DNA from 3 places in the Sporosarcina soli genome. Region 1 is predicted to be linked to each of the others. Evidence: riboswitches for the same ligand, from Rfam matches in the RefSeq annotation. Region 1 holds a riboswitch; each other region holds the start of a gene.
What was found. Region 1 has a riboswitch for preQ1 ahead of ACFPRA_RS11330 (QueT transporter family protein). Riboswitches for the same ligand answer to the same signal wherever they lie in the genome.

Region 1 (10,068 bases):
AAACGACATTGAATGCAACCGCACTTGGGTGACCATATTGTTCTTTTCAATTTTATTTCCATATGGAAAAAAGTCGTGTCAGGCTTATAAGCAATAAACTTTCCTTGTGCTTGTCTATCACGTAAATTGGGTATATAAGCATAATGAAAGAGGTTAGAAAATGAGCATTTATAACTACTTGGTGCGAAAGCCAAATGGCGAGATCCTTTCGATGGAAACGTATCGTGGCAAAACGATGTTAATCGTCAATACAGCAAGCAAATGCAGGTTCACGTATCAGTTTGAAGAATTGCAGAAAATGTATGAGCAGTATAAGGATCGAAATTTTGTCATACTCGGTTTTCCATGTGATCAGTTTGGTAATCAGAACCCAGAAGATGGGGATGATTCGGCATTATTTTGTCAGAAAAATTACGGCGTCAGTTTTCCAATGTTCGATCTAGTGATGGTGAATGGGGAAGGGATGGACCCTTTATTCTCTTATTTGAAACATGAAGTCCCATTCCGTGATTTGGATAAGGAAGTGATGGCGGAGAACATTTTGAAGACGAGATTGAAAGAAGAGTATCCCGAGTATTTGGAAGGGCGTAACATTCGGTGGAATTTTACAAAATTCCTCGTCGCTGCAGATGGGGAAGTCGTCAAACGATTTGAACCGACCGATTCCCGATTGCTGGTGGAAGAGGAAGTCGAAAGATATTTGCCACAACCGATATCGAATTGAAAAAAACCTGCTAAAGAGATGCGTCTCTTTAGCAGGTTTTTTCTCATTCCAATTAGATAGAACAAAATGGATCCAGCGAACTTATTTTACAATACTTTTGACTACGTCATGAATGATTTGGCTATTGGCGATAGGACCCGAATAGAGCCAGCTTGTATCTTTTGCGAATTCATGAACGTTGCCGTTTTTGACGGCAGGTATATTTGCCCAGAGTGGATCTCTTAGCATTTCTGCGCCATTTCCTACATCACTGTTAATGAGAAATAGGTGATCAGCATCCAACTCTGCCAACTTTTCCAGAGAAACAGGGGACCAATCGCCTGTTGCCGATTCGGATATTTCCTTCACTAAGCTTGGAGCGGTCAGACCAAGTTCACCATATAATACGGCGCCGCTTGAAGCTGTTTCACTGACCATATACACCGTATTATTGACGATCCAGATCGCTGCCGCTGATTGTGTACCAACCGCGTTGTGGATTTTTTCTTTTGATTCTTCTACCAATTGATCGTACTGTTGCAAGACTTCGTCAGCTTTCTCGTTCTTATCAAATATTTCTGCGACTTTTAACAGTTTTTCACGCCAAGACGCATTTGCCTCATTCTCCAATACAAAAGTAGGTGCAATTTTATTGTACTGTTCGTATTTTCCGCCTTCTACCGTTTCAGCCGATGACACAATGATGAGATCGGGATTGAAACTGGTCACCGCTTCAAAGGGTAGGTCGAAAGGAATAGTCGGTATGTCCTTTAACGAATCTTGTAAGTAGTTTTGGATGGATGCACCGTTATTGACGGACCACTGTGCAACAGGAGTGATGCCTAATGCGATCAGGTGGTCTTCCAAATATGAAGCGATGACGCGTTCAGGATTGGCGGGAATCGTCACTTCATGCCCTAAAGCGTCTGTCAGTACACGTTCTTGGGAAGCTTTCTCAGAACCGTTTTTTGGTTTTTCCTCGTTGTTCTGTTGCTGATTTCCGCAAGCTACTAAAAATATGGAGAGTAAAAAGATTGCCGTAACGAGCAACTTGTTTCTGATAGATGTATTCAATAGTTTTCCTCCTCTTACTTTACAGCTTAAATGTTTTATCTTCATTCAGCAGAAGATTCCCACCTCTGTAGGTGGCGAGATAAATGCAGTTTTGTTTCCTGGTCAGCGGGTGTTCAAACGCCCGCTGAACGAAGATAAAGCCTCCGGCGGATGTCACAGCTTTTGAAAGGAGTTAATTGAGCCTTGCTCAATTCAAAATCTGGACGCAATTACGCCGAGGCGTAATTGATTGAAGCTATTGTAGATTATAATGAAATTGATAATCGTTTTCAATTATGAATTGTAAATCGTTGAAAGATACCTTATACTAATGAAAAGTGATAATGATTCTCATTATCGAAGAAGGAAAGGTTGGTAAACAGATATGTCAGTTCTTACTGTCGATCAGGTAGCGGTAGGGTATGCGAATGCTGTAATTATAGATGGATTAAGCGTGGAGATCCCTGCAGGGAAAATTACGACGATCATTGGACCAAATGGGTGTGGCAAGTCTACGTTGTTAAAAGCGGTCGCTCGAATTTTGAAAACGCAAAGTGGGACTGTGTTTCTTGACGGGCGGGCCATTCAGCAACTTTCCACAAAGGAAGTTGCCAAGAAGATGGCGATTTTACCGCAAAGTGCTGAAGCACCACCAGGGCTGACGATTTTTGAGCTTGTTTCATACGGCAGGTTTCCGCACCAACGTGGATTCGGCACGTTGAAACAAGACGACTTGAAACATATCCATTGGGCGATTGAAGTGACGGGGTTAAGCGAGTTGAAGGACCGTCCGGTGGAAGCATTGTCAGGGGGGCAGCGCCAGCGCGTATGGATTGCGATGGCACTTGCACAAGACACGGATATTTTAGTATTGGATGAGCCGACAACGTATTTGGACTTGGCCCATCAGTTGGATATTCTCTTATTGCTCAAAAAGCTGAACGAGGAAGAAGGAAAAACGATTGTCATGGTCTTGCATGATTTAAATCATGCGTCTCGTTTCTCGCATTATATGATTGCAATGAAAGACGGCGAAGTCGTTACGGAAGGGAAACCTGAAAAAGTGATGACCCATACGAATTTGCAAGCGGTGTTCGACATCAATGCATTTTTAGCAGAGTGTCCATTCAGTCAGCATCCGATCTGTTTATCTTATCAATTGAATAAAGAAACGGACTGCTTAGTGCAAACTGTTGAATATGCGTAAGGAGCAAGTAAGATGTCAGCTTCAGTCAAAGAGTCAGTAAAGATGAAAAAAGTGTACAAAGGATCACGCCCGATCATGGCGACATTTATATTGATTGGCGGGATGATCGGGTTACTGTTCGCGATAGGCCTTTCGATTTCATTTGGTGCGGCGGATATTGAGTTGGCGACGGTTTGGTCTTCTGTTTTCCACTTCCAACCCGAATTGACATCTCACCAGATCATTCAAGAAATCAGATTGCCGAGAGTTTTAGGAGCGGCGTTAGTCGGCGCTTGTTTTGCCGTTGCAGGATCGATCATGCAAGGAATGACACGCAACCCGCTGGCGGATTCAGGTCTTTTGGGCTTAAACGCCGGTGCCGCTTTTATGTTGGCCATTTGTTTCGCATTTTTTCCTGGTCTGCCTTATATGTATATCATTCTGTTTTCATTTTTAGGTGCTGCGGTCGGTGCAGGCCTGGTGTATGGTGTGGGCTCATTGGCAAAAGGCGGGTTGACGCCGATGCGCCTCGTATTGGCAGGTGCGGCCGTCAGTGCTTTGCTTGCTGCTTTAAGTGAAGGGATTGCAATTCATTTCCGCATCGGTCAAGATTTAGCGTTTTGGTACGCTGGCGGTGTTTCCGGCACAAAGTGGGAGCACCTTCAAATCATGACACCGTGGATAGTGGTTGCCATAGCGGGTGCCATTATTCTTTCCAAATCGATTACGTTGCTCAGTCTTGGGGACGAAGTGGCAATTGGACTGGGCCAACGAACCGGCGTCATTAAACTTTTTGGAGCGCTTATTGTTTTAGTCTTAGCAGGTGCAGCCGTTTCGGTAGTTGGGGCTGTCGGGTTTGTCGGCTTGATCGTTCCTCATTTGACACGCTTTCTTGTCGGCAATGATTACCGATGGATTGTTCCTTGTTCTGCCATTTTAGGAAGCCTATTAGTCGTATTGGCGGACTTTGCTGCTAGAATGGTGAATCCGCCTTATGAAACACCTATTGGAGCGCTCATTGCGTTATTGGGTGTCCCATTCTTCCTTTACCTTGCGCGTAAAGGAGGGAAGGAATTATGAGTGAGAATAAATATGTTTCGGTTTATCAACAAAAAAGACATCGTAAAAATGTTTTCATTATCATAACGATTGTTGTCCTTATTTTGTTGATGTTGATGATCAGTATGAATACAGGTTTTATTCGACTGACGCCTGGGGAACTGTTCCGTACATTGTTTGGAATGGGAACAGAAAAGCAGCAACTGATCTTGTTTGAATTCCGGTTGCCGCGAATCGTCATTTCTATTTTAGTGGGGATGGCCTTGGCCGTGTCGGGGGCCATCCTACAAGGCGTGTCGAGGAATGCGTTAGCGGATCCGGGAATTTTAGGGATTAACGCGGGTGCAGGTCTAGCTGTTATGTTGTTCATCTCGTTCTTTCCATCGACAACGGCAACGCCCGTCTTTTTTCTGCCATTTTTAGCGTTTGTAGGTGCAGGAGTGACGGCTGTTCTCATCTATGTGCTTTCATATAAACGGGACGAAGGCATTTCGCCGATTCGCTTGTTGTTGACAGGTGTTGCGATTGCAGCCGGGATCAGTGCAGCGATGATTGTATTAACATTGCGATTATCGCCTGAAAATTATCAATTTGTAGCGGTATGGATGGCGGGCAGTATTTGGGGGTCCAATTGGAAGTTTGTTATCGCATTATTGCCATGGATTTTTATTTTATTGCCGATCGCTTTTGCAAAATCTCGGGTGTTGAATACGTTGAACCTAGGAGAAATGCCAGCGACAGGGCTCGGATTGGCAATCGAAAGAGAGCGACTAATTTTACTTGCAGTAGCAGTCGGTTTAGCGGGGGCCGGTGTATCAGTCAGTGGAGGCATCGGCTTTATCGGTCTGATCGCCCCTCATTTAGCGCGTCAATTAGTAGGCGCCAAGCATCAGTATCTGATACCGACAGCCGCGTTGGTCGGGAGTCTTCTACTTATTACGGCGGATACGATCGGAAGGTGGATCATCGAGCCATCCGAAGTACCTGCCGGGATTGTCGTTGCTGTCATCGGAGCCCCCTATTTCTTGTATTTATTGGCCAAATCAAAAGCATAAGAAAAGGTTTGGATATTTCGTATTTAGCCAAATGACGAATTAGAAAAGGAGTAGTCGTGATGAATTCTGAACAATTGTATGATGTAACAATTATTGGTGGGGGCCCGGCAGGACTCTATTCTGCTTTTTATAGTGGTTTACGGGAAATGAAAACAAAAATCATTGAATTCCAGCCTTACTTAGGCGGGAAAGTGCATGTCTATCCTGAGAAAATGATTTGGGATGTAGGCGGTCTGACACCTGTTCCGGGCGGGCAACTCATCGAGCAAATGATTCAGCAAGGATTGACTTTTGAGCCAGAGGTTGTCCTGGGCGAAAAAGTGACAGCAATTAGCAAAGGTGAAGACGGAAACTTTATGGTCCAAACCGCAAGCAATCAAAAACACTACTCTAAAACAGTTATTTTGGCTGTCGGATACGGTATCTTAAAACCGACGAAATTGGAGCTTGAAGGTGCTGAGCGATTTGAAGTTTCAAATTTACATTATACAGTCAAATCATTTGAACGTTTCCAAGGGAAAACGGTGTTGATCTCCGGTGGAGGGAATGCAGCGATCGACTGGGCCAATGAATTGGAGCCGATTGCGGAAAAAGTATATTTAACCTATCGGAAAGAGCTATTAAAAGGACATGAGGCTGAAGTGACCCGCTTGTTCAATAGTTCTGTTGAATGTCTATTGAATACATCGATTGAAAGATTGATTGCGGCAGATGATCGTGAAAGCATTGAAAAAGTGGAGCTCGTCAACAATGAAGATGGACAGAAAATTCAGCTTGCAGTGGACGAAGTAATCATTAACCATGGCTATGATCGGGATAAAGCACTGACGTCCAATAGTGGATTAGATATCGAGATGGCAGATGAATATACGGTTGCAGGTAGTCCGATGAGTGAAACTTCTGTCCCTGGACTCTATGCGGCAGGAGATATTTTGAATCACGAAGGAAAACTGCATCTCATCGCAGGAGCGTTCCAAGATGCGGGGAACGCGGTGAATAAAGCGAAACAATACATTGAGCCCGAAGCGTATGGACATGGACGGGTATCCTCGCATAATGACCTCTTTAAAGAGAAAAACCGTGAATTGGTGAAGCATTTATATGCGGTGAAAAACTAAGCGATTTTACAGGGAGATGAATGAAATGTTTTCGCGTCTTCCATAGTTTGAATAACATTAAAAAACGGCTAAGACGTGTCTGTCTGTAGCCGTTTTTCAATCTTCATCTTTAATATCGCGATCGGGCGGGATCGGTTCGTTGCGCCATTCATCGATTTGGCGTTTCAATGTTTCCAGTTGCTCAAAGTACAGGTTGAATTGCGCTTGATTGATCAGAAACTGTTCGCCATCGTGAACGGAGCGGATCCGACCTTCGCGTACATATTTTTGCACTTGTTGGACCGGCATGCCGAGATACTCAGCAGCTTCTTGAATGGTAATATACATGCGGATTCTCCTTAAAAAATCCCCGCCATTTCAATTGCGGACAAAGAGGTGGCGAGGATCATTATATCGTCTAGGCTCCGGGCGCCAGATGCTCGGGTCATAAGCCATTTTGGCTATGAGGCAAAGATCGCCTCTTCGCCAATCTGTCTTATGCCTGTCGCATCTAAGCAGGCGCCCTGCGCTTTTGTATGTCAGATTAACTTTTCGAAGTTCAGGCGTTTGTTCAAAGCCATCATAATCGGGATTCCGACTGCCATGACGACGAATTCCCCAATTGCAAGTGTTAAATAAACGATGAGGAACGGAATGCCATTAAAATCGGGAAGATCCGCAAAAATCTTAAGCTGATAGGCGATGATAATCATCAAAACCGTAAAGACGATTGTGTTAAATAGCATTCGCTTGAAGATGCCGTTAATGAATTTTGCAGAAAAAATGGTTATTGAAAGAGCGATTACCGAATGAAGCACTCCGAAAATGACATCAACGAGAATCGGTGAAAATAGGAAGTTCGCGACAAAGACACCGATTACAATACCAAAAATATATTTCTTATTGAAAACGACGAGATGATTGAACATCTCAGAAACCCGAAATTGGACGAGTGTAAAACCAAATGGGGCAATTAAAAATGTAACAGCGACATACAAAGCGGCGATAACTCCACTTGTGGCCATCGTTTTTACTTTCATTATTTAGTTCCTCCTAGTTTTTTTACGTGGGATGGTTGCGAACCACGTGTTGAAAAATCCATAGTACAGTGTATCACAGTGTTCTCGGTTTGTGTATGAGTATAAAAATGTAAAAAATAGTGTGTTTTTTCTTATTCTTATCAAATAAGGGGGCCGCTATAAATGCATATGTGAAAATGCTATGATGAAAATGAAAGCATCTTTAAGAAAAGAGCCAAAAAATGAAAAAGTCAAAGTTTATCCCGTTACAAACCAAAATATTAGGGCTTATAAGTACATTGGTGCTTCTCATCGTCATTTTGCTTGCAAGCATCTTTGCTTATTTACAATTTGTCGATGAAAAAGATCAAGTAAAGCAGCTCGTTTTGCAAGCTGCAAAAACGATTTCACTGATGCCTGAGCTTCGGGAAGCAATTGAAACAAATGATATTGAATCCCATTTTCGACCGATTGCGGAGCAAGTAAAAGACCAAGTGCATGCGGCAAACATCATTATCGAAAATCGCAAGGAGATTGTGTACTCACATACCAATCCCGCCCAAGTCGGTGAAAAGAGTTTAGATGATACAAACTATCATGCGTTCGTATTCGGAGGTTCCTACAATTTTGAGGTGGAACGGGAACATGGTTCGGTTTTGATCGGGAAAGTTCCGATCATTGCAGATAATGGTGAATATACACAGGTGATTGGAACGGTTTCGATCGAGTATTTGGAGAAGGACATTTATGGAGAGATTTACTCGAGAATAAAAACCATTGCGATCGCGTCATTGTTCGTTTTTGTGTTAGGGATTATCGGAAGCATTTTTTTAACGAAAAGTATCCGAAAAGATACATTGGGATTGGAGCCGCATGAAATTTCTTCGTTGTATATGGAAAGAAGTGCAATCCTATTATCGATCAAAGAGGGGATCATGGCAGTGGATCGAAATGGGGGGATCACACTTGCCAATCATTCTGCAAAGACGATGTTGGATCTGAAGGAAGACGAGTTGATTGGTCAGTCTATTCATCCGATCGTGCCTACTATCCAATTGGAAGATGTTTTGCAAACGGGGCGGGCGATTCATAATGTTGAGAACAGGATTGGTGAGAAAACGTTCATTTTCAACTTAACGCCAGTCATTGACAATGAGCGTGTGGTAGGGGTTGTCTGTAGTTTTCAGGATAAAACGGAATTGAAAAAACTGATGCATACACTTTCGGAGGTCCGTGAATATTCGGAAGGGCTTCGTGCTCAAACGCATGAGTATGCCAATAAACTCTATTTGTTATCCGGCTTATTACAGTTGGAAAGATATGAAGATGCTTTTAAGTTCATCCAGCAAGAGTCTACGGATCATCAGCATCGCAGTCAAATATTGTTCAATCAGATCCATGATCCGAATGTACAAGCTATTTTGTTAGGGAAACTGGGCCGAGCATCCGAAAAGAAAATTAACCTAGAAATTGAACCCGATAGTGTTGTCGACGTCTTACCGGCTCACATAGGCGTATCGGATATGATCACCATTATCGGCAATTTGATCGATAATGCTTTTGAGGCCGTTGTCCAGCAATCTGAAAAAAACGTAATCTTTTCAATTACGGGTTTTGGAAATGACATTATTATAGAAGTAACAGATAGCGGACAGGGCGTACCAGATGACGTGATGGAATCCTTGTTTTCTTTAGGCTACTCCTCCAAAGGCGGAAACAGGGGATATGGCTTATTCAATGTGAAGCGCATCGTGGAATCATTGGGTGGAACGATTGAAGTAGGGAACGAAAAAAATGGCGGGGCTATTTTTACAGTATACTTGCCAAAAAAGTTTCGGGAAAAGTGAAAGGAGATCAAAATGATTAAAGTGGTTATAGCAGAGGATGATTTTCGAATCGCTCAAGTCCAAGAGCAGTTTTTAGAAAAGATACAGGGTGTCCAACTCGTTGGAAAAGCGTTAAATGCCAAAGAAACGATGAGCCTATTAGATAAACATGAAGTGGATTTGCTGCTGCTCGATATCTATTTACCAGACGAACTCGGAACGGATCTATTATCCAAAATCAGGGAAGACCATCCGAACACGGATATTATCATGGTGACGGCTGCTATGGAAAAGGTCATGCTCGAGAAGGCGATGCGATACGGGGTTAGCAACTATTTGTTGAAGCCAGTGTCGATGGAGAAATTCGTTGAAACGATTGAAGAGTTTAAAAAGAAGAAGGAAATCCTGCAAGATCGCGATGAAGTGAATCAGAAAATGATCGATCAATTCTTTGGATCTTCTAATCCGTCAACAAACAATCAAAAAGATCTCCCTACAGGTGTAGATCGCCATACGTTAAAAAAAGTGAGAGAAGTAGTGGAGGAGCTACGAGGCGTTACGATCGAGGAAATGGGAGAAAGCTTAGGCGTCTCCCGAACAACCGCCAGAAGATATTTGGAATATCTTGTTTCGATCGATGTTTGCACGGCAAAGCATGAATATGGCATTGTAGGAAGACCACAGCGGAAATATTACCTCGTCGACTAATGGGCACGATTCAGCCGAATTCAGTAGAAGTTCTCCACGATTATAAGTGTGGAGATGAACGCAATGACGCCGAGGCGTAATGGATAAGGAAGTAAGCGGGGTTGAACAATGGGAAAAAAAATAGTGGTTAGTTTGACGCTGTTGATCATGTTCATAAGTGGCTGTTCACCGAAAGAGGAGCGGGAAGTGATTTCTGATGAAGTGACAATCGTTGCCCCTAGCTCTGTGGGTGGAGGATGGGATACGACAGCACGAGCGATACAGGAAATTTTAGTAAGTGAGAAGTTGTTTGACGGAGATATTCATGTGCTTAACAAAGTAGGGGCGGGTGGGGAATTAGGATGGAAATACGTACAACAGCA
Region 2 (10,068 bases), on a different contig from region 1:
GTCGTTCCATAACCTTCTTTACTTGTAAATCGAATAGATCCTTGATGGTTTTCAATAATTCTATAACTGACCATAAGACCTAGACCAGTTCCTTTCTCTTTATGTGAATAGAATGGCTCTCCAAGTTTACTTAGCCGTTCTGGCGGGATACCGATACCTGTGTCTACGACCAAAATTTTGACCATCTGATTTCCTTCAATCATCGTACTTATTCTTAATTCACCTCCGCCCGGCATTGCCTCTATTGAATTTTTCAGAAGATTAATTAATACTTGTTGAATTTGCTTCGGTTCACAATAGATGAATTGATCTTTGTCATAAAGTTTTATTTTAAAGATAATATTTTGTAGCATTGCCTCTTTTTCCATCAATGAAACAACTCGATTTATTTGGGTATGAATAGATGTAGTAGTGAACTCCATACCGATACTCGGCTTTGCAAGTTGAAGGAAATCTTCAATTGTCGATTCAATTTTATGAAGCTCTTCCTGCATGATGGGACCGTATAGATTTTCCTGCTCCGTTGCAACTAATTGAATAAACCCTTTTATAGACGTTAATGGATTTCTAATTTGATGAGCAAAACTTGCAGCTAATTGTCCAACGGTGTTTAGCTTGTCCCATTTTCTTAAAAGCTCGTCTTGCAATTTCTGTTTAGATATATCTTGTGAAAGCGAAACAAATCGTATGACCTTCCCTGCTTCATTTATGATGGGCGTCAACTTTGTTCGAATCCAACAAACCTCTCCGTCTTTCCCCACCACACGATACTCGATTATCTTTAATTCCCTCGCCGATTCATCATAAAATCGAATGAGTTCGGTTTTATCGTCTGAATGACAAGTTGAAACTAAAAGCGTACTGTCCCTCATCAAATCGTAAATAGGAACCCCAAGGAGTCCTTCCATCCTTCGGTTTATGTAAAGAAGCTTTTTCTTCTCGACATCGTACTGGCAAATGCCAACTTCCACATTATTTGTAATATCCTTTATTAATATTTCTTGTTGTAAAATATACTCCATCTGCTTTTCGATGAACGCTTTCATTTCTAACGTTTCCTCAAGATTTTTTGATAGCGCAATAACGCCTTGAACCCTTCCTTTATTATCATAATCCGGCAATATACTAAAGTTCACTGGAATCATAATACCGTTTCTCGTCATTCGAGCGGTATTCATTCGGATGACTTTTTCACCACCAAGCAATCGATTTTTAATTTCTATAAATTCATGCATAAGATGATCAGGAACGAATGGACTCTTGTTCCCTTTTAGTTCTTTATTGTTCCACCCAAATAGCTTATCATAGGCGTTATTAACAGCAACGACAGTCCCATCAAAATTACAGTTGATTGCTGCATTGTCTGTTAGGTCTAGTACCGTAATTTTCTTTTCAACTAATAATTGTTCAACTGCCGTATAGCCGGATGGATCTGCAATCGGAATTGCCTGTACACATACTTCGTCCAAAGAAACCCATCTACACAAATTCACATAAAACGGCAAACTATCCCCTTTTATTCTGATTAATCTGAAAGTGAATGGAATAACCCCTCCTTCATAGGATTCAGTAATACGCTGCATAAATAATGTACGATCTTGCTCATGTACCACTTCCAAGATCGATGTGTCGGTTATAGAACCGACTTCTCTCCTCAACATTTGACAGAATTCTTTATTTGCACTAATTATTGCTCCGTCTTTAGTCAAGCTAAAATTGATTGTTATAACGTCAACAGTTTGAGCATTAAGCTCTTCATCTACATCCGTATTCATCATCAACATGCCTCCCTTGTTCAGAAGAAAAAACGATCAAAACAGCTTTTCTAATCTCTCTTGAAATATATCACAACAATCCGACATTTTGGTGATTTTCCGGATTTCGAAAATGCACAATTCAAGTCCACAACCCGAACCACAAAGAAAGAAGCCAAGCTATCCGCCCGGCTTCTTCCTTGCTTCCGAATTATTTTCAAAATAAATGTGACCTTCAGCCGATGAACACTATTTACAGCAATTCCTTCCGCAAATCAGCAGCGCTCTTCGGTGATAGCAAACCAGGGGCAATATCAAATACCGTTTTTGCACCCGCCTCACCGTTTTGATTCAAGCGGTAAGCCGCACGTGCATAAGCGACAAGGACACTGGATGTGAATTCAGGGTTGCTGTCGAGTTTCAAGGAATATTCCATCACTTGTGCATTGCCTTCGCCCGTTTTACCGCTACGGATCACGAAACCGCCATGAGGCATTGCGGAGTGATCGCGTTTCAATTCTTCTTCAGAAATAAATGTCACCGTCGTATCATAGTCCGTGAAGTAGTCAGGCATCGTGACAATTGCCTGTTTCACTTCTTCTGGATTTGCACCTTCTTCTAAGACAACATAGCATTCACGTGTATGCTTTTCCCGTGTAGATAATTCAGGGAATGATCCGCTACGCACACGGTCAACTGCATCTGGCACAGGAATTGTATATTGGACGGCCCCTCTTACGCCCGGGACTCTTCTTACCGCATCTGAATGCCCTTGACTTAAGCCTTTCCCCCAAAATGTATAGGTTGCACCTTCCGGAAGAATCGCTTCGCCATACAGGCGATTGATGGAAAATAAACCTGGATCCCAGCCGACGGAAATGATGGCCGTCTTGCCATTCGGTTTTGCGGATGCATCAACCGCTGCAAAATATTCCGGAACTTTCGCATGCGTATCAAAGCTGTCCACTGTGTTGAAATGTGCTGACAAAGCAGGACCTTGTTCAGGTAAATCGTTTTTCGATCCGCCACACAGGATCAGGACATCGATTGCGTTCGTAAAATTTTGGATGTCATCCATCTTATGTACAGGTACGTTCCCATTCAATAACTTCACATCTTCCGGATTTCTTCTGGAAAATACCCCGACTAATTCCATATCTTCGTTTTGACTGATTGCGGATTCTACACCACGTCCTAAGTTTCCGTAACCTGCAATTCCAATTCTAATTGTCATCTTCCAATAACTCCTTTCATGTTACTGCTTTCATATTCAGCAGTTTGTTGTATAAGTTTACCTCTTTATTCGTCATCTTTCTAGATAACCTATCCGCTTTTGCTAAAAAATCTTCATCGACAGCCCCAAATCCGTACCTGCCCTCTTCTTGTCGAAAGATCGGGAGTGCTTCGTACTTCAGTGGATAGCCGCCATCTTCTCGAATGAATCCTTGGAGTGATTTTAAATAGTGCAATACCTCTGCATGCAATTTCCCATTCATGTGAAGGGATTCCGTTGCTGTCAATACGAATGTCGTTGTTTCCCCATAGGGTCCGCTTCCATACCGATTTCCTACATTCTCAGCAATCCATCCTGTAAAGCGCCCTTTATTGGAAAGACGATCAATTTTGTTGAAAATCGTTCGTAATATATCCACTTTTATGAAAGATAAATCGAGATCCTCTTTTTTCAACTTCTCATCATCAAAATGAAAGACCCATCCAGCAGTCGTCATCTCTCGATCCACTATACTTTGCAATTCAACGAAAGGACCGGTCTTTCGCATTTCATCATTATAGAGTTCGACAAGTGTGATTTGCATATCATTTTGAACATGTTCCGGCATCTGTGCGACCAATTGCTTATCGATTGCAAATTCTCCGTTTTCAACCCGTCCAAAATAGAACGGAATTTCCTTCTGGATACTGATCAACGCCGAGGCCAAACGGGATTGCTCGTCATCCTGTCTGACGTTCAGCTGAAAGGGAATCGTTTCCACTGAATCGTCACGCTTCCAGAAAACCGCCTCCATTAGGATCGTATCAAAAGTGGAACATGCATGTCGGACGACAATTCCAGCTTTGACAATATCGGACGCATCGAAATGATTCGGTTGTATAAAAAATTCAATGGATGGATCCGCCGCGATTTTCGGAAAGATGGGATGCCCTGTCGACAATCTTTCGTGTAGAACGGGTTCATCTTCTTTTTTAATTAAGAATGATGGTTTCCTTGTCAAATTTCGCGTATAGAATGGCTCGTACCAATGCTCCAAATCGAGTTCGACGAAAATATATTGTTTTTCAATTTGTTCTTCAATCGCTTTCTCATCCTGCTTACTAAACAACTTTTTTATGAAATTCAATGGATGGATCCCCTCCGCTAATTCGTTGGTATGGAATCATCTTAACGTTTCCACCATGAAAACGCTATTCCAACTGCATTGTTCATAATCTAGCCTTTTCACTAATCTCCAAAAAAATGTTAAACTATAAGGGATGCATTTCAATTGAAAAGAGGCTTCATTATGCGCGGTTTTGTCTATCTGATCGTCTTTTTCTCGTTTTTTGATTTATTTTCACAGTTACCCGTCATGAGTCCGTTTGCGCTTTCGCTCGGGGGCACACCGTTTTTGGTCGGACTTGCTGTCGGTATGTATTCCTTTTCCAATACGATCGGCAATATCATCTCGGGATTTATGACCGATAAAAGAGGGCCGTTCCTCATACTTGTATTGGGATTGTTCGCTTCCGCCCTTTCCCTTTTCCTCTACTCGGCAGTAGCGGATGCGTCAGCATTGCTCGGAGTCCGGTTCATCCACGGTTTCATGGAAGGGTTGATTGTTCCAGCGGCATTCACTTTTCTCGCCAATCGTGCCGAAGAATCGAAAAGAGGTCGTAATGTCGCCATTTCAGGTGCATTTGTCGGACTTGCCGCCATCATCGGTCCAGCATACGGGGGAATAGTGGCTGCCAAAACAAGTACACCGTTCATCATGGCTATCAATGGGGGGATTATGTTTCTGTTAGCGATCCTCGCATTCTTTGTTCTCCGTTCATTCAACTATGTTCGTAAACTCAAGGCCAAACAAATTCGGCGCTTTCCAGTGAAAAACTTATTCCGAAATCGGGGGATGATACGGGCATTTGCAGGCGCATTTTTTCTCATGTTCTCACAAGGCGTCCTTGCACTCGTCTTACCTTTGAAAGTCGAATCGCTCGGATTTGATACAAAAACGAGCGGAATATTATTGAGCACGTTCGGTGTTGTTGCAATCCTGATTTTCCTACTGCCAATCAACCGAATATTCGACCGTGCCCGTCCGGTTTCGACGCTTGCATTCGGCATCACACTGATGGGCTTGAGCATGTTATTTTTAAGTCAGATCGAGGAATTGAATTTTTTATATGTGGCCATGGCAATTTACGGGGTAGGCTTCGCTTTCCTTTTCCCTTCCATCAATTCCCTGCTCATCGACTCGTCTACGACTGAATACCGCGGAAAAGCATATGGCTATTTTTACGCATTCTTCTCAATCGGTGTCGTAGCAGGATCGGGTCTGATCGGATTTTTGGACCTTGAGTTCCGAGGCGCATTCATGCTAACAGGTATCATTTTGCTAGCCGTAGCGGTCTATACGTTGCTCGGAATGAAAAAAGGTTCTATTGACAAATCAACTCCTGTCGCTTAAAGTCAAAGACGAAATGAATACCCTGTCCGGGAGAGGTTCATAGCGACCCTCTATAAAAAACTATGTATGGATGTACGGTCATTCGACACGGCTTTTTTAGATTGCATAGACGAACCTCCCCGACAAAATTTAGGGGAGGTTTTTTAATTGGCTGGAAGAGATGAAGCAACATTGAGTGATTTGACATTGCTCGGCAACCAAAATACGAAATACGCATATGAATACAATCCGGATGTGTTAGAATCCGTCGACAATATGCATGTCGGAAGGGATTATTTTGTCAAGTTCAACTGCCCGGAGTTTACATCCCTTTGCCCAATGACGGGCCAACCTGATTTCGCAACGATGTATATCAGCTTCATACCTGATAAAAAATTAGTCGAAAGTAAATCATTGAAACTGTACTTATTCAGTTTCCGGAATCACGGCGATTTTCATGAAGACTGCGTCAATATCATCATGAATGACTTGATCAAACTGATTGAACCGCGTTACATCGAGGTTTGGGGCAAATTTACGCCACGCGGTGGGTTATCGATCGACCCTTACTGCAATTACGGTAAACCTGGAACGAAATACGAACAGATGGCCGATCATCGAATGATGAATCATGACCTCTATCCGGAGAAAATCGATAATCGCTAAAAAGTGGCAAGTTCACTAATTGAAGATAAAAACATCCGGAGCGACTTGGCTTTACAGTCATCTTCCGGATGTTTTTTTACGCTTTTTCCATCGTATACGATTTGATCTCGTTCATGAAGGCTTTGCCGTACCTCTCCAACTTCGACAAGCCGACTCCATTCACTTCAAGGAATTCCTCATCTGTTACAGGCATTCTTGCAGCCATATCCCGCAATGTTTTATCGGAAAAGACGACAAAAGGAGGGACCCCGGCTTCTTGGGCCAAGTTCAGACGGAGTGCACGAAGTTGTTCAAATAACGGATCATCGTTTGTAATCTGTTTCGTCACAACGGACACTTTCCGGTAGATTTTCACTTTCCCTGTCAAGACATCTTTGCCGCGCTCACTGACATAAATGATGGGAAATTGTCCGTTCTCAACAGATAGGCAATTTTCGGAGATGATGAACTCGATAAAATCAGAAATTTCTTTTGTGTTACGCCCTTTCATCAGTCCATAGGTCGTCAGTTTATCAAAACCGAATTCCAAAACTTTTTTGTTCCTTGAACCTGTTAACACTTGTGCAATCATCGTTTTTCCGAATCGTTGCCCCATTCGGATGACACAAGAAAGCACCATTTGAACGTCCACCGTTACATCGGAACTTTCCCTTGTATCCGTGCAGTTGGCACATCGTCCACAAGCCACTACATCCTTTTCACCAAAATACGTAATGATAAATTTTTGTAAACAAGTTTCCGTATGACAAAAATCGATCATAGATTGCAGCTTTTCCAGTTCCGCCGGAATCCGGCCTTCATCTTGTGACTGGTCGATCAGGAAGCGCTGCGTGTGAACGTCCTGTGATGAAAACAATAATGTGCAATCACTATCGAGACCATCACGTCCAGCACGCCCGGCTTCTTGATAATAGCTCTCCATATTTTTCGGCATCTGATAGTGGATCACATATCTTATGTTACTTTTATCGATGCCCATCCCAAAGGCATTTGTAGCAACCATCACTGTTGCTTCGTCCATTAAAAAACGATCTTGTTCCAATTGCCGTTCAACATCCGACAAGCCCGCATGGTATTTGGCAACCGCTACCCCACTTTTCCGTAACATTTCATAGACGGAATCGACCGCTTTCCGTGTAGCTGCGTAAATGATACCCGCTTCCCCGTCATTTTTCTTTACATATTCCTTCACGAATTTGTCCCGATCTTGTCCTTTAATGACTGAAAAGGTAAGATTGGATCGTTCAAAACCGGTCATTACCGTATTTGCTTCTGTGATATCAAGTTGGCGGCATATATCTTCCCGCACATCGGGAGTGGCGGTTGCGGTAAGTGCCAACACGATCGGTTTCTCGTCGAATATCGAAATGATGCTACGAATATTTCGATAGCTCGGTCGGAAGTCATGTCCCCATTGTGAAATACAATGCGCCTCATCGATTGCGATCATCGGAACATAAATCGAACGCAGCCGATTTGTAAATGCTGTGGAATCCAGTCGTTCCGGTGCAACATATAGAAGACGGTACTCTCCCCGTTCCGCCCGGTCCATCGTCTCCCGATATTCCTCTGTGGATAATGAACTATTAATGAAGGCAGCGGCGATCCCTGCCTCGTGAAGCGCATCGACTTGGTCCTTCATCAGTGAAATGAGCGGGGAAATGACGAGTACAGTCCCTTCCATGACCAATGCCGGCACTTGATAGCAGATGGACTTCCCTCCGCCTGTCGGCATCACACATAGCGTATCTTTTCCGGACAGAACATTGCTGATCACCTTTTCCTGCCCTGTTCGAAACGAATCATATCCAAAATAATCGCGTAACACAGTTGTTGCTTTCGTTATCAATGATTTATATCCCCCTGTTACTTTCGAAATCATCCATTCGATTGATGCGGGAGATTATCCCATCTTTCTATTATAGAAGAAGAAAGACCCTTCTTCAATCCGACAGGAAGCATTCTACTTCTTCATGATGGGATAATGATTGGCAGGCGAATTTCGACAGTCGTACCAACACCTTCCTGACTTGAGAATTGTATGGTTCCGTTATGACTTTCGATAATTTTATAGCTGACCATTAAACCAAGTCCCGTTCCTTTCTCATTTTGTGAATAAAACGGTTCTCCGAGTTTCTGAAGCCGCTCCATGGACATCCCGCTTCCGGTATCTGCAATTGTAATTTTGACCATATTATCCGCTTCTACTGCCGTTCTGATTTCGATAATTCCTCCGCTTGGCATTGCCTCTATTGAATTTTTGATAATATTCATGAAAACTTGTTGAATTTGCTTTGACTCGCAACGTATGAAAGCGTCCTCACTATTTTGAAAAACTTGAATTTCTATATCGCGAAGCATTGCTTCCTTCTCTAACAATGAGACAGCTCGCTTAATCTTATTCTGAACCGAAGCTATGGAAAATTCGGATGTACTACTCGGTTTGGCGAGTTGTAGAAATTCCTCGATAATGGACTCTATCATTTCGACTTCTTCGGTCATGATCGCTTTAAAAGACTTGTCATTTTTCAATTCGAGCAATTGGATGAAGCCTTTGATCGTAGTCAAAGGATTTCTAATCTGATGGGCAAGACTTGCCGCCAATTGCCCAACAACGTTTAATTTATCCCATTTTTGCAAAAGTTCATCATGCAATTTTTGATTTGTTATATCTTGGGTTATGGAAATATAGCGTAACACATTTCCTGCCTCATCTAGAATTGGCGTAATCGTTGTGCGAAGCCATCGAATCTCTTCGACCGTATCCAGTACTCGGTATTCTACGTCTGTTTGTTCTTTGAATGCTCCCTTATAAAACCGAGCCAAGTCTGCTACATCTTCCGTGAGACAATTCGCAATGAACATCCGATGATCGCGTAAGACATCGGCGACCGGGATGCCAAGAAGACCTTCCATCGCCGGACTGAGATATAGAAACTTGTTTTCCATTGCATCATATTGGCAAATTCCCACATTTAAATTATTCGTTATATCCTCGATTAACATTTGCTGTTCTACCAAATGTTCAATTTCATATGTATTCATAAAACCGCATCCCTCCTTCTTTTAAAATTATTAAAACTTTAAATACTATTTTATCATATTTTTCAAAAAGGAGAGGATAATGTTGAAAATTCCCGTAATTTGGATGGTTTTACTTATCTACGCAGTCGACTTTATGAATCAAAAAAAGCACCAGATTTCGGTGCTTAAAAAGGGATTATTGTTGAAATAGTAAGCGTTCTTCATCGCGACTATGTATTTCATTGACGACCATCAATGCTTGAAAGCGTTGTAGAACAGCGGAGCTTAAATTTTCTTTTTCACGCAGTTCCTCAATATCTTTCACAATGATACGCAGTAAATCATGATCTCTCGTCAATTGGGTGACAGCATCTTTCAATTCCGGTTGTTCCTCCACGATTTCCCCATAGAACCCTTCTTCCTCCGCGTCCGCATGGCTGATAACACGTGTTTTCCAGTAATCGATCAGATCGTCCGCTGCCCGATTCGCAGATGAAAGGTCCCCCTGCTGTAAAAACTCCAGCAACCCTTCCGTTTTCTCGTTAGCTCCCGATAATCCCCCTTCGTGAATTGCACGATGGGAATGTAGTTGTTTTAACGCTGGACCTGCCATTTCAATCACCCTTTCACTTCATTTGTACCATTAAGGGTAACATAATCACAAATAATTAGGAAAAGATAAAAAATAATAGCCTTTCTGTTAAGAAAATAAGAAACAGAAGGGCTATTTGTGAAGTGTGCGTACCAGAAATGATGCAATTTTCATCTACTGGACTTACAATCACTCTTAAATTGACAAATCAAATGATAAGAACTTAGATAGTTGTCGTTCATGCTTGTCGAGCACAATCCGCGCCGGATTGATGCCCTGCTCACGCAGTACTTCAATGTTCTGAACGATGAATTCGTCGCTGCCGACAACATAGAAGAGTCCATCCTTGTCTGTAGCAAGATTCTTC
Region 3 (10,068 bases), 1.4 Mb from region 1:
TCACGAGTGCGCACATTGTTTCAAAATGCAAGAAAGCAAACACCTGCCGTCATCTTTATCGATGAAGTGGATGCCCTTGCGGCAAAGCGGAAAGCGCATGGCGGAGAAGAAGCAGAGAAAACGCTGACGGAATTGCTTGTCCAGCTGGATGGTGGTAGTGATAATGACGGTATTCTGTTCATCGCGGCAACGAATCGGAAGGATATGCTCGATGACGCGTTCTTGCGTCCGGGGCGGATTGATTATTCATTCCAAGTGCCTTTGCCTGACACGACGGGTAGAAGGGAAATCATTGATATCCATGCGAAAGGCAAGTTGTTGGCAGCAGATGTCGTCGCCTCTTTGGATACGTTGGCTGAAAGTACATCCGGCTTTTCCGGTGCTGAGCTTAGCTCCCTATTTGAAACGGCGAGCAGAAGGGCGATCCGTGATGGACGTCAAGAAATCGATAAAAGCGATTTGGATTTTGCGATCGACCGCACGATTTTGGGAAGCACTTCCCGTACGATGAATGATCCAGAGACTAAAAGAAGAGTGGCCATTCACGAATCCGGTCACGCGCTCATCGCAGCGATCACCAAACCCGGTTCGGTCCGGAAAGCGACGATCATTCCACGCGGGCAAGCGCTCGGCTATGTCGCGCCACTGCAAAAAGAGCTTCATCTTTCCACATTCAGCGAATTGCTAGACCAAGTGAGCATGATTCTCGCGGGTGGTGTGGCGGAGCGTCTATATTTGGGTGAACATAGCATCGGTGTCAGTGGCGATGTTCAGCAAGCGAAAGATATCATTGAGCGGATGGTTGACACGGGTCTTTTGGAAGACGGTTTTACATTAACGTTCAATAAAGGTGAAAAAGAAGCGAAAATGCAACAAATTTTCGGAAATGCCCTTCAGAAAACAGAAACTTTATTACAGGAAAATGCTTCCCAGTTCGAACAGTTAGTCGAGGCGTTAATGCAAAAAGAAACGCTCGATGGGACAGAAGTTCAGTCGATTGTCGATAGGAAAGCTGCTGTGTTGGAAGAAGTCGGCGTTTGTTAAACATCAATTACGTCTTGGCGTAATTGCGTCCAGATTTTGAATCGAGCTTGCTCGATTAACTCCTTTCAAAATCTGTGACATCCGCGGGCCTACAGGATGTAGGTTATGCAGTCGTTGCGAATCGAACAGCGGAGGGTTCGATTTGCCTTAATTTCTGCGATCTTTGCAGAAATTAAGGCACTTTCCTTTTAGGACGTCGCGCACTTAGACTGCCTTCCATTATTCGTTCAGCTGGAGTTTGAACACCCGCTGAACAGGAAACAAAACCGCATTCATCTCGCTATCTATAGAGGTGAGTAGCTGACGCTTCGCTTTCAGTACAAAAAGATTTGCTGAATGAAGATAATAGAAGATAAAAAACAGCCATGCATGGCTGTTTTTTATCGTTTAGAAGACATGCTATGATGAATGGAACAGAATTATGAAATCAGATGGGAGTGAAAAGGGCATGTACGAACAAAAGACGAAGGAAACAGACGCAAGTGTCATCGAATTCATTGAAAATGTGGAGAGTCCTAAAAAACGGGAAGATGCATACCGATTGCTCGAACTTTTTAAAGAAGCAACGGGTTACGAAGCTAAAATGTGGGGGCCGAGTATCATCGGATTCGGTTCCTATCATTACGTCTATAAAACCGGGCATGAAGGGGATGCACCGTTAGTCGGATTTTCTCCGCGAAAAGCGAAAATCAGCTTGTATTTCGCGCCGGGGGAAACAGAACGGGAAAGCTTGTTGGCGCGATTCGGAAAACATACGACGGGAAAAGCATGCGTCTATATTAACAAATTGGACGATATCGATACGGATGTGTTAAAAGAATTGATCACAGCATCTGTAGAATTTTTACGGAAGCAATATCCTGAACAACCATGAATTAGTGAAGAAAAGGTGCTGTATCCCAAGTCTAAAAACGACTTCGGGGACAGCACCTTTTTCATTTATTTACAATTATAATATTACACGCCACGCTTATTTCCCCACACCAAAGCATGCAATTGCGGGAGCACTTTGGCATCGTTCATGACGGGGGAGTTGACAGCCAGTTCAATGAGCCATTCGTAGCGGTGCAGTAATTTCGGTACGAGGAAGGCGTCGTCTGTTGTGGTGATGTCGTCGTTACCGGTTTGTAAAAAGAAAGGGACTGTCGGGTAACGGAGATGGACCTCTTCCGCAAATTTGAAGTCGTCCTCATCAAAAATGACGATTTTCAGGCTGGCGTTTGCATCTGCTAGTTTTTCCAGGAATCGGTCCAGTTTGCTAAAATCCGTTATCATCCCTGAACTTGGTGGTTTCGGAGACAGCGTAATATCATCGATGTTCAATAACCAATCTTGCCAGAACGAAGCCTGTGTTTCGACCCCGACTTTCCATCCTTCTGCATGACAAAGGTCGACGAGCTCCCCGATTCCTTTATGCAACGCTGGATTTCCTCCTGAGATCGTTACATGTGAAAACAATTGTCCGCCAATCGCTTTTAGTTCTTCGATGATTTCCGGCGGCCGTTTCGAGACGCTTTTGCCTGTTCCATCCCATGTGAAACTGGAATCACACCAAGAACAGGAATAATCACAGCCTGCCGTACGGACAAACATCGTTTTTTGCCCCACGACCATCCCTTCGCCTTGGATCGTCGGACCGAATACTTCCATTACAGGAATTTTCATAGCAAATCCTCCTGTCTTGGACGGTAGATAACATAGCTGGTCGGCGTTTCCCGAACGATCACTTGCAGGCAAACCGGACGATTTTCCCTTGTCCGTAGCACATCTTGAATGGTCGTCCAAATCGTTTCTGCCAATATCTCTGTTGTCGGAAAGCGATGTTGGAATTCGGGATGATCATTCAATACAGAATGGTCATACTTTTTATGGATCAAGTCTTTCAATTGTTTAAAGTCGATTAAAAAACCGAGCGGATCCAATTCATTTCCGCCAATGGTCACATTGATATGGTACGTATGGCCATGCATCACTTGGCATTTCCCAGCATCTTCATCGGGAATGAAATGAGCCGCCGAAAAATGCATATCTTTGTTTAATTCAAATCGATAGCTATGTTGGACTTGTGGGTAAAATTGCTGCATCATTTGGCAACACCTGCAGACTTTTGAGATAAATATGTCGCGAGACCTTCATTACGCAACACGCATGCCGGGCATTCCCCACAACCTGAGCTCGGAACCCCGTTGTAGCACGTGAGTGTTTTCTCTTGTACAAAATCGAGTGCACCAAGTTTGTCCGCCAAAGCCCATACTTCTGACTTATCGAGCCACATTAACGGTGTATGAATGACAAAGCGCCCATCCATTGCCAAATTCAACGTTACATTTAATGATTTGATAAAATTATCACGGCAATCCGGATAGCCGCTAAAATCCGTCTCACTGACACCGGTGATCAAATGTCGTGCGCCGATCGCATCTGCATAGACAGCTGCGAAAGAAAGGAACAGATGATTTCTTCCGGGGGCGAATGTCGACGGTAATTCGCCATCCACTTCGGTCACTTCGATGTCATCCCGTGTCAAGGCATTGGCTGACAATTGATTGATTAATTGCATATCAAGCACTTTGAACGAGACACCGAGTTCCTCCGCTATTTTCCTTGCACATTCGATTTCATCCGAATGGCGTTGTCCGTAGTCGAACGTTACAGTTGCGACTTCCCGGAAATTGTCCAATGCCCAAAACAGGCATGTCGTACTGTCTTGGCCGCCACTAAAGACGACGACCGCTTTTTCATTTTTCAATATCTACATCTCCTTAGTTTTTTATAGAGGGAGTTTGCGAACCTCTTTTTTGAACCTTGTCCATCATACCATACGAAAAGAAAGGATGGCTTTACCTGGCGCATAAAAAGTATTTTTTCTCGCGATCTTGTGCATCCTACAAAAAAGGAGGTGTGAAGCCGTGGCTCAAGAAATTCTTTGTGAAGTGAACAACTGTAAATATTGGAGCTCAGGCAATAAATGTAGCGCCAAATCGATTTACGTTGTCAGCCAAAAAGGTAAAAAGGCAACGAGCAGTGAAGAAACCGATTGTAAAACATTTGTACCAAGAGATTGAACACGGCAGATTCTAAGTCGCGTCCGAGGAATTCAACCCTCAATTTGCATCTAGAATCACACATAAGAAGCCTTCTTAACAGGAAAACCTCCTTCTATGACGAACTCGTCATGGGCGGAGGTTTTTCTCGATGAATAGATAAAGAATTCAACTATTTGAATTGTTAGATAGATAGATGATACCTTTACATTATAAAGGAAAGGGGAAAGAGAATATGAATCAAGCAATCCCAGAAATACGATTAAATGACGGCTTAACGTTGCCTGCAGTAGGGTTAGGTACATATAAGCTGAATGGAAATGAAGGCGCGAATGCGATTAAGCATGCCATCGATCTTGGCTATCGGCTGATCGATACTGCCTATAACTATGAAAATGAAGGAACGGTAGGGGAAGGGGTTCGACGGAGCTCGGTACCTCGGGAAAGATTGCGGATCACTTCTAAACTGCCGGGGCGTTACCAAACGTATGACAAAGCGATGGTCACAATCCAAGAATCCTTATATCGTGCTAATCTAGATTATTATGATCTTTATCTGATTCATTGGCCAAATCCGAAGCAAGGTCTGTATGTGGAGGCTTGGCAGGCATTGATTGAGGCAAAAAAACAAGGACTCATCCGATCCATCGGTGTATGTAATTTCCTTCCTGAACATTTGGAGCGACTACAGAAAGAAACGGGTGAACTGCCGAGCCTCAACCAAATCGAATTGCATCCTTTTTTCAACCAAAAAGAACAACGGCAATTGCATGAGAAACATAATGTGGTGACTGAATCTTGGAGTCCGATTGCCCGGGCCAATGAACTGCTTGAAAACGAAATGCTTCAACAGATTGCCGATCAGCATGGCAAGTCGATATCGCAAGTGATTTTACGTTGGCATACACAACTGGGAGCCGTTCCGATTCCAAAGTCCGCCTCTCCAGAACGCCAACTGGAAAACATCTCGATTTTCGATTTCACCCTAAATGATGAAGAGATGGAGAGAATCGCAACGTTGACGCGTCCGGATGGGCGATTGAAAAATCAGGATCCGGCTGTTTATGAGGAATTTTAACTTGATTCAGCAAATGTTTTTGTACTGAAAGTAAAGCGTCAGCTAGAAAACTCTCACTTCTATAGATAGCGAGATGAATGCGGTTTTGTTTCCTGTTCAGCGAATGTTCAAACTCCAGCTGAACGAATAATGGAAGGCAGTCTAAGTGCGCGACGTCCTAAAAGGAAAGTGCCTTAATTTCTGCAAAAAAACGCAGAAATACGGCAAATCAAACCCTCCGCTGTTTGATTGGCAACGCCTGAGTGACCAACATCCTGTTGGCCTAAGCCTCCGGCGGATGTCACAGATTTTGAAGGGAGTTAATTGTGCTTATCTAAGTGCCTTAATTTCTGCAAAGAACGCAGAAATACGGCAAATCGAACCCTTCGCTGTTCGATTCGCAATTCAAAATCTGGACGCAATTACGCCGAGGCGTAATTGATTAGAATGAAGCGCATCGCTAAGAAGCGGTGTGCTTCATTTTTTTATAGATGTGGCACTTCATTTTCACGCTTTGTTGGCCTTTGAATAATCTAGATAGAGGCTCATTTGGATAGGAGGAAAAGTATGGTCAGTTTTTTATCGTTTAGTGGGACTGTCACGTCGATCAGTGATTTTCCAATCGGACAAAATGCCGGCAGTGAAGGTTGTTATACATTATTTACGGTAGATAACGGTTATGGAAATATCGTCAATTTTGTCGTGTCGCCTACGACTTATTTTGTGGATCAGTCAATAGTGGCAGTCGGGGATCGGATCACTGGATTTTATGATGCAAACGCCCCTGTGCCCCTCATTTATCCTCCGCAATATCGAGCTCTTGTTATGGCCAAGGACCATCCGTATCAAAATGTGAAAGTCGATTATTTCAACAGACAACTCGTCAGTAGTGATGGGATGTTGCAATTGAATCTTTCTCCCAATACACCAATCGTCCTCCAAAACGGGCAGGCCTTTAGGGGGGATCCTGCCAATCGGAATTTGATTGTGGTCTTTGGTGCGACGACTAGAAGTATACCTGCCCAAACGACGCCTTACAAAATAATCGTGTTATGTCCATAGGAGAATGGATAATTTTTTCCTATTTTGCGAAGGTTCGGATATCGTGTAAAATAGTTAGAGAAGAGGTGAATGGGAGAAGGGAGACATCACATGATTTCCGAACAGTTCTTTAATCATCAATTGCTTGATATCGTATTTGAAAGTGCCAATTATGGAACGGTCATTGTGGATCGGAATGGGAAAATCCAGTATATGAGTAACCAATATTGCGAGTTCCTAGAAGTGAATCGGGAAGATGTCATTGGGGAGTATGTCGCAAATCTGATTGAAAATACAAGGATGCATCTTGTCGTTCAAACCGGTCAATCGGAAATGGCGGATTTACAGTTTCTACGCGGTAGTTTCGTCATCGCAAATCGGATTCCCATTATCGAAAATAAAGAAATCATCGGTGCGATAGGGACAATCCTATTCCGTGATCTTCATGATTGGAAGGAAATGAATAATAATATAAAAGAATTATTGGCAAGGAACAATCTTTATCATCCCGAGGACGAACCAACAAGTGGAATCAACTATACAATACATGATTTGAAAGGGAACTCCAACGCAATAATAGAATTGAAAGAACGTATTAAAAGAGTGGCCGAAGGGGATATTTCCATCTTAGTCAGGGGAGAAAGCGGGACAGGGAAGGAAATTATTGCCCAAAGCATTCATCAACTCAGTTCGCGTAGTCAAAAACCATTTGTCAGTGTAAATTGTGGTGCGATTCCGGAACCTTTAATCGAATCTGAGTTATTTGGCTATGAAGAAGGTGCTTTTACAGGAGCAAAAAAAGGCGGGAAAATCGGCAAATTTCAATTGGCGGATGGTGGAACTTTGTTTCTGGATGAGATTGGAGATATGCCCCAACGCATGCAAGTAAAGATGTTGCGTGTTCTTCAAGAAGGGGAGGTGGAACCGGTCGGCTCCCTTCAATCTCAAAAAGTGGATGTCCGGATCGTAGCTGCAACGAATCGCCCTTTGGAAAGAATGATTGAAAACAGGGAGTTTCGTGAGGACTTATTTTATCGGATCAATGCCGTGCAATTAATGGTTCCACCTTTACGTGATAGAACCGAAGATATTCCGATTCTTGTCCAGCATTTTCTTGAAAAAATAACGTCCAGAATCGGAAAACGGGTGCAATGCGTTCAGGAAGACGTGCTCGCATTATTCCAACGGTATAACTGGCCGGGGAATATTAGGGAATTAGAAAATATCCTAAATGCCAGCGTCCATTTGTCGAGTGATAGTCTCATTGAAATGACAGACCTGCCTGACTATTTGACGAAAGAAACAAGGGGAATACAGAAAAAAACATTGAAAGAAATCGTGGAAGAGACTGAAAAGAAGGCCATTGAACGGGCGCTAAAGAATTGCCAATACGATAGGAATAAAGCTGCGATGATGCTTGGAATTGGCAACTCTACTATTTACGAGAAAATTAAAAAATATCAACTGATTGAATAACAGCAATCTGGAATTCCGGAAAAATTTCCGGATTTCCGGATTTTTTTATTTTGCTCATCTATCCATCTGTATAAGTGAAGAAAAACCGCATACGATCCACTTTTCCGGTATAGATCTCGCTGAATCAGTAACGATTTATGGCATGTGGAAATCGGATCCTTTTCCGGATTCCTGAAAAATGGAATCAGTATTTGTACTGCTAAAAGTTTAATAACGTTGATAATTCAATATATTTTGATTTGGCATAAAACTTGCTTATAGAAATAGTGAGAAACGAAAGGGGGAAATCCAGTGGATGTTGGACTGTTTACGAGAAAGATGGCGAATGGGCTCCATCCGGCAACTTGGGAAAAAATCGCCTTAAAAGAAGAGATGGGGAGAAGTTGGACATACGCCGACCTCCATCGTATATCGAATAGCTATGCCAATCAGCTTCGTGAATTAGGCGTTCAAAAAGGAGATCGAGTGGGGGTCTTGCTGTATAACTGCCTGGAATACTTCGGGGTCTATTTTGCAGTTGCGAAAATCGGAGCCATTGCGGTGCGTTTAAACTTCCGGCTTTCAAGTGGGGAACTCACATATGCCCTTAATGATTCCCAAGCGAAAGTATTATGTTTCCATTCGAATTTGGCGAGTGAATTGGATAAAATACGTCAACAAGTGGCTGTGGAACAATATATTTGCCTCGAGAATGAACAGGAACCGATTCCGGAATGGTCTCAACCTTGGCGACTGTTGGAAGACGGTTCGGCGGAAGAAGTGCCCGAACAGAACGTTAAGTTAAGCGATCCGGTCATGCTGATGTATACATCGGGGACAACGGGAAGACCAAAAGGTGCAATTTGGACACATGACACGACCCTGTGGTTTTCAGCTATCCAATCGTTGAAATGGAAATTCACGGGGCAGGAAATAGGCATGACAACGGGTCCGCTTTATCATGTAGGAGCGATGGAAGACATTGGGCTGCCCGTTCTCATGATGGGTGGAACACTGGTCATTACGAAGAGTCAAGGATTTGAAATCGGGCGAATTCTATCGGTAATTGAACAGGAGGATGTGACCGATTGCTTTTTATTTCCATTTATGATTTACGAAATGCTGAACGCTACGGACATTGATCAGTACAAGTTAGAAAAGCTTCGAACGATTTACACAGGTGGGGATCCGTTATTGCCATCTGCTCTCGAACGATTGAAACAGCTGTATCCGAATGTCGGAGTTGTACAAGTGTATGGATTGACGGAAGGGACACCAATCGCTGCATCGCTCGATCCGCAAGACGGTTTTACAAAAGGTCAAACGGTTGGCAAGCCGATGCCGCTCACGGAGATCAAGATCATTGATGACCATGGCAATAGGTTGCCTGTTGGTGAAGTAGGGGAAATCGCGATTAAAGGTCCGGCCGTGTCAGTAGGCTATTGGCGAAATCCAAAAGCGACGATGGAAACGTTTGTAGACGGTTGGTGTAAAACGGGTGATTTAGGGAAGTTCGATCAGGATGGATACTTAACGATTGCGGGAAGGAAAAAAGATATGATCCGTAGCGGCGGGGAGAACATTTATGCTGCTGAAATCGAGGATATCCTTTACCGCCATGAAGACATTCAAGAAGTTTCCGTCGTCGGTATACCTGATCCGAAATACATCGAAGCGGTGTGCGCGGTTGTCGTTAAAAAGAAAGGTTCCCAACTGACGGAGGAAGAAGTCATTCGTTATTGTGTACAACATGTAGCGAGCTATAAAAAGCCGAGGAAGGTCGTATTCGTCGATGAATTGCCACGAACACCTTCCGGCAAAATCCAGAAATATATTTTACGGCAAGATTTCAGTGAAGAGAAACTAGAAGCATAAGGAGGTAAGCCAATGCAAAAAGTCCGTGTTGTAGCATGGTCCCTGGAAAAGAATATTGCAAAAATCGTTATTGACAATCCTCCGGTCAATGTTTTAAGCGCCGCTGTCATTGAACAATTGAACGAAGTTGTGGATGAAATCGAACGTCATCCGGACGTGAAAGCCGTCATTCTAACCGGTGGAGGGGAGAGGGCTTTTGTTGCCGGAGGGGATATCAAAGGATTCCCGGCGTGGATCGGGCAAGGGGTGGAAGAAGCGAAACAGAAAGCGCTTTGGCTTCAAGAACCGCTTAATAAGCTCGAACAGCTGCCACATCCGACCATCGCCGCCATTAACGGACTCGCTTTAGGCGGAGGATGTGAACTGGCTTTAAGCTGTGATATTCGGATTGCGGAGGAACAGATCATAATCGGATTACCTGAAGTGAAATTAGGATTATTCCCAGGGGCTGGCGGTACACAAAGGTTACCGCGCTTGATCGGTAAAGCAAGGGCAAAAGAAATGATTTTCACTGGGGAATCAATTTCAGCTGTAGAAGCTGAACGAATCGGC

Region 2: linked by a shared signal. The riboswitch ahead of queF (preQ(1) synthase) and the one ahead of ACFPRA_RS11330 (QueT transporter family protein) in region 1 are both predicted to bind preQ1.
Region 3: linked by a shared signal. The riboswitch ahead of queC (7-cyano-7-deazaguanine synthase QueC) and the one ahead of ACFPRA_RS11330 (QueT transporter family protein) in region 1 are both predicted to bind preQ1.

The regions. Positions count from the first base shown of each region.
Region 1 is NZ_JBHSNO010000005.1:1,528,844-1,538,911, reverse strand. Features, by position in the region: gene ACFPRA_RS11365 (glutathione peroxidase) at 161-724, shown strand; gene ACFPRA_RS11360 (ABC transporter substrate-binding protein) at 806-1,822, opposite strand; gene ACFPRA_RS11355 (ABC transporter ATP-binding protein) at 2,142-2,963, shown strand; gene ACFPRA_RS11350 (FecCD family ABC transporter permease) at 3,006-4,022, shown strand; gene ACFPRA_RS11345 (FecCD family ABC transporter permease) at 4,019-5,056, shown strand; gene ACFPRA_RS11340 (NAD(P)/FAD-dependent oxidoreductase) at 5,116-6,174, shown strand; gene ACFPRA_RS11335 (excisionase family DNA-binding protein) at 6,271-6,501, opposite strand; gene ACFPRA_RS11330 (QueT transporter family protein) at 6,693-7,193, opposite strand; PreQ1 riboswitch class I at 7,201-7,245, opposite strand; gene ACFPRA_RS11325 (ATP-binding protein) at 7,415-9,019, shown strand; gene ACFPRA_RS11320 (response regulator) at 9,032-9,706, shown strand; gene ACFPRA_RS11315 (tripartite tricarboxylate transporter substrate binding protein) at 9,815-10,068, shown strand, end outside.
Region 2 is NZ_JBHSNO010000008.1:62,924-72,991, forward strand. Features, by position in the region: gene ACFPRA_RS15625 (ATP-binding protein) at 1-1,778, opposite strand, end outside; gene ACFPRA_RS15630 (diaminopimelate dehydrogenase) at 2,008-2,988, opposite strand; gene ACFPRA_RS15635 (hypothetical protein) at 3,005-4,114, opposite strand; gene ACFPRA_RS15640 (MFS transporter) at 4,277-5,440, shown strand; PreQ1 riboswitch class I at 5,467-5,510, shown strand; gene queF (preQ(1) synthase) at 5,588-6,085, shown strand; gene recQ (DNA helicase RecQ) at 6,162-7,934, opposite strand; gene ACFPRA_RS15655 (ATP-binding protein) at 8,057-9,130, opposite strand; gene ACFPRA_RS15660 (hemerythrin domain-containing protein) at 9,306-9,722, opposite strand; gene ACFPRA_RS15665 (dihydropteridine reductase) at 9,897-10,068, opposite strand, start outside.
Region 3 is NZ_JBHSNO010000005.1:101,700-111,767, reverse strand. Features, by position in the region: gene ACFPRA_RS04845 (AAA family ATPase) at 1-1,044, shown strand, start outside; gene ACFPRA_RS04840 (DUF1801 domain-containing protein) at 1,493-1,918, shown strand; gene queE (7-carboxy-7-deazaguanine synthase QueE) at 2,002-2,709, opposite strand; gene queD (6-carboxytetrahydropterin synthase QueD) at 2,706-3,131, opposite strand; gene queC (7-cyano-7-deazaguanine synthase QueC) at 3,128-3,793, opposite strand; PreQ1 riboswitch class I at 3,801-3,844, opposite strand; gene ACFPRA_RS04820 (DUF1540 domain-containing protein) at 3,954-4,109, shown strand; gene ACFPRA_RS04815 (aldo/keto reductase) at 4,324-5,166, shown strand; gene ACFPRA_RS04810 (hypothetical protein) at 5,713-6,207, shown strand; gene ACFPRA_RS04805 (sigma-54 interaction domain-containing protein) at 6,298-7,662, shown strand; gene ACFPRA_RS04800 (class I adenylate-forming enzyme family protein) at 7,954-9,516, shown strand; gene ACFPRA_RS04795 (enoyl-CoA hydratase/isomerase family protein) at 9,529-10,068, shown strand, end outside.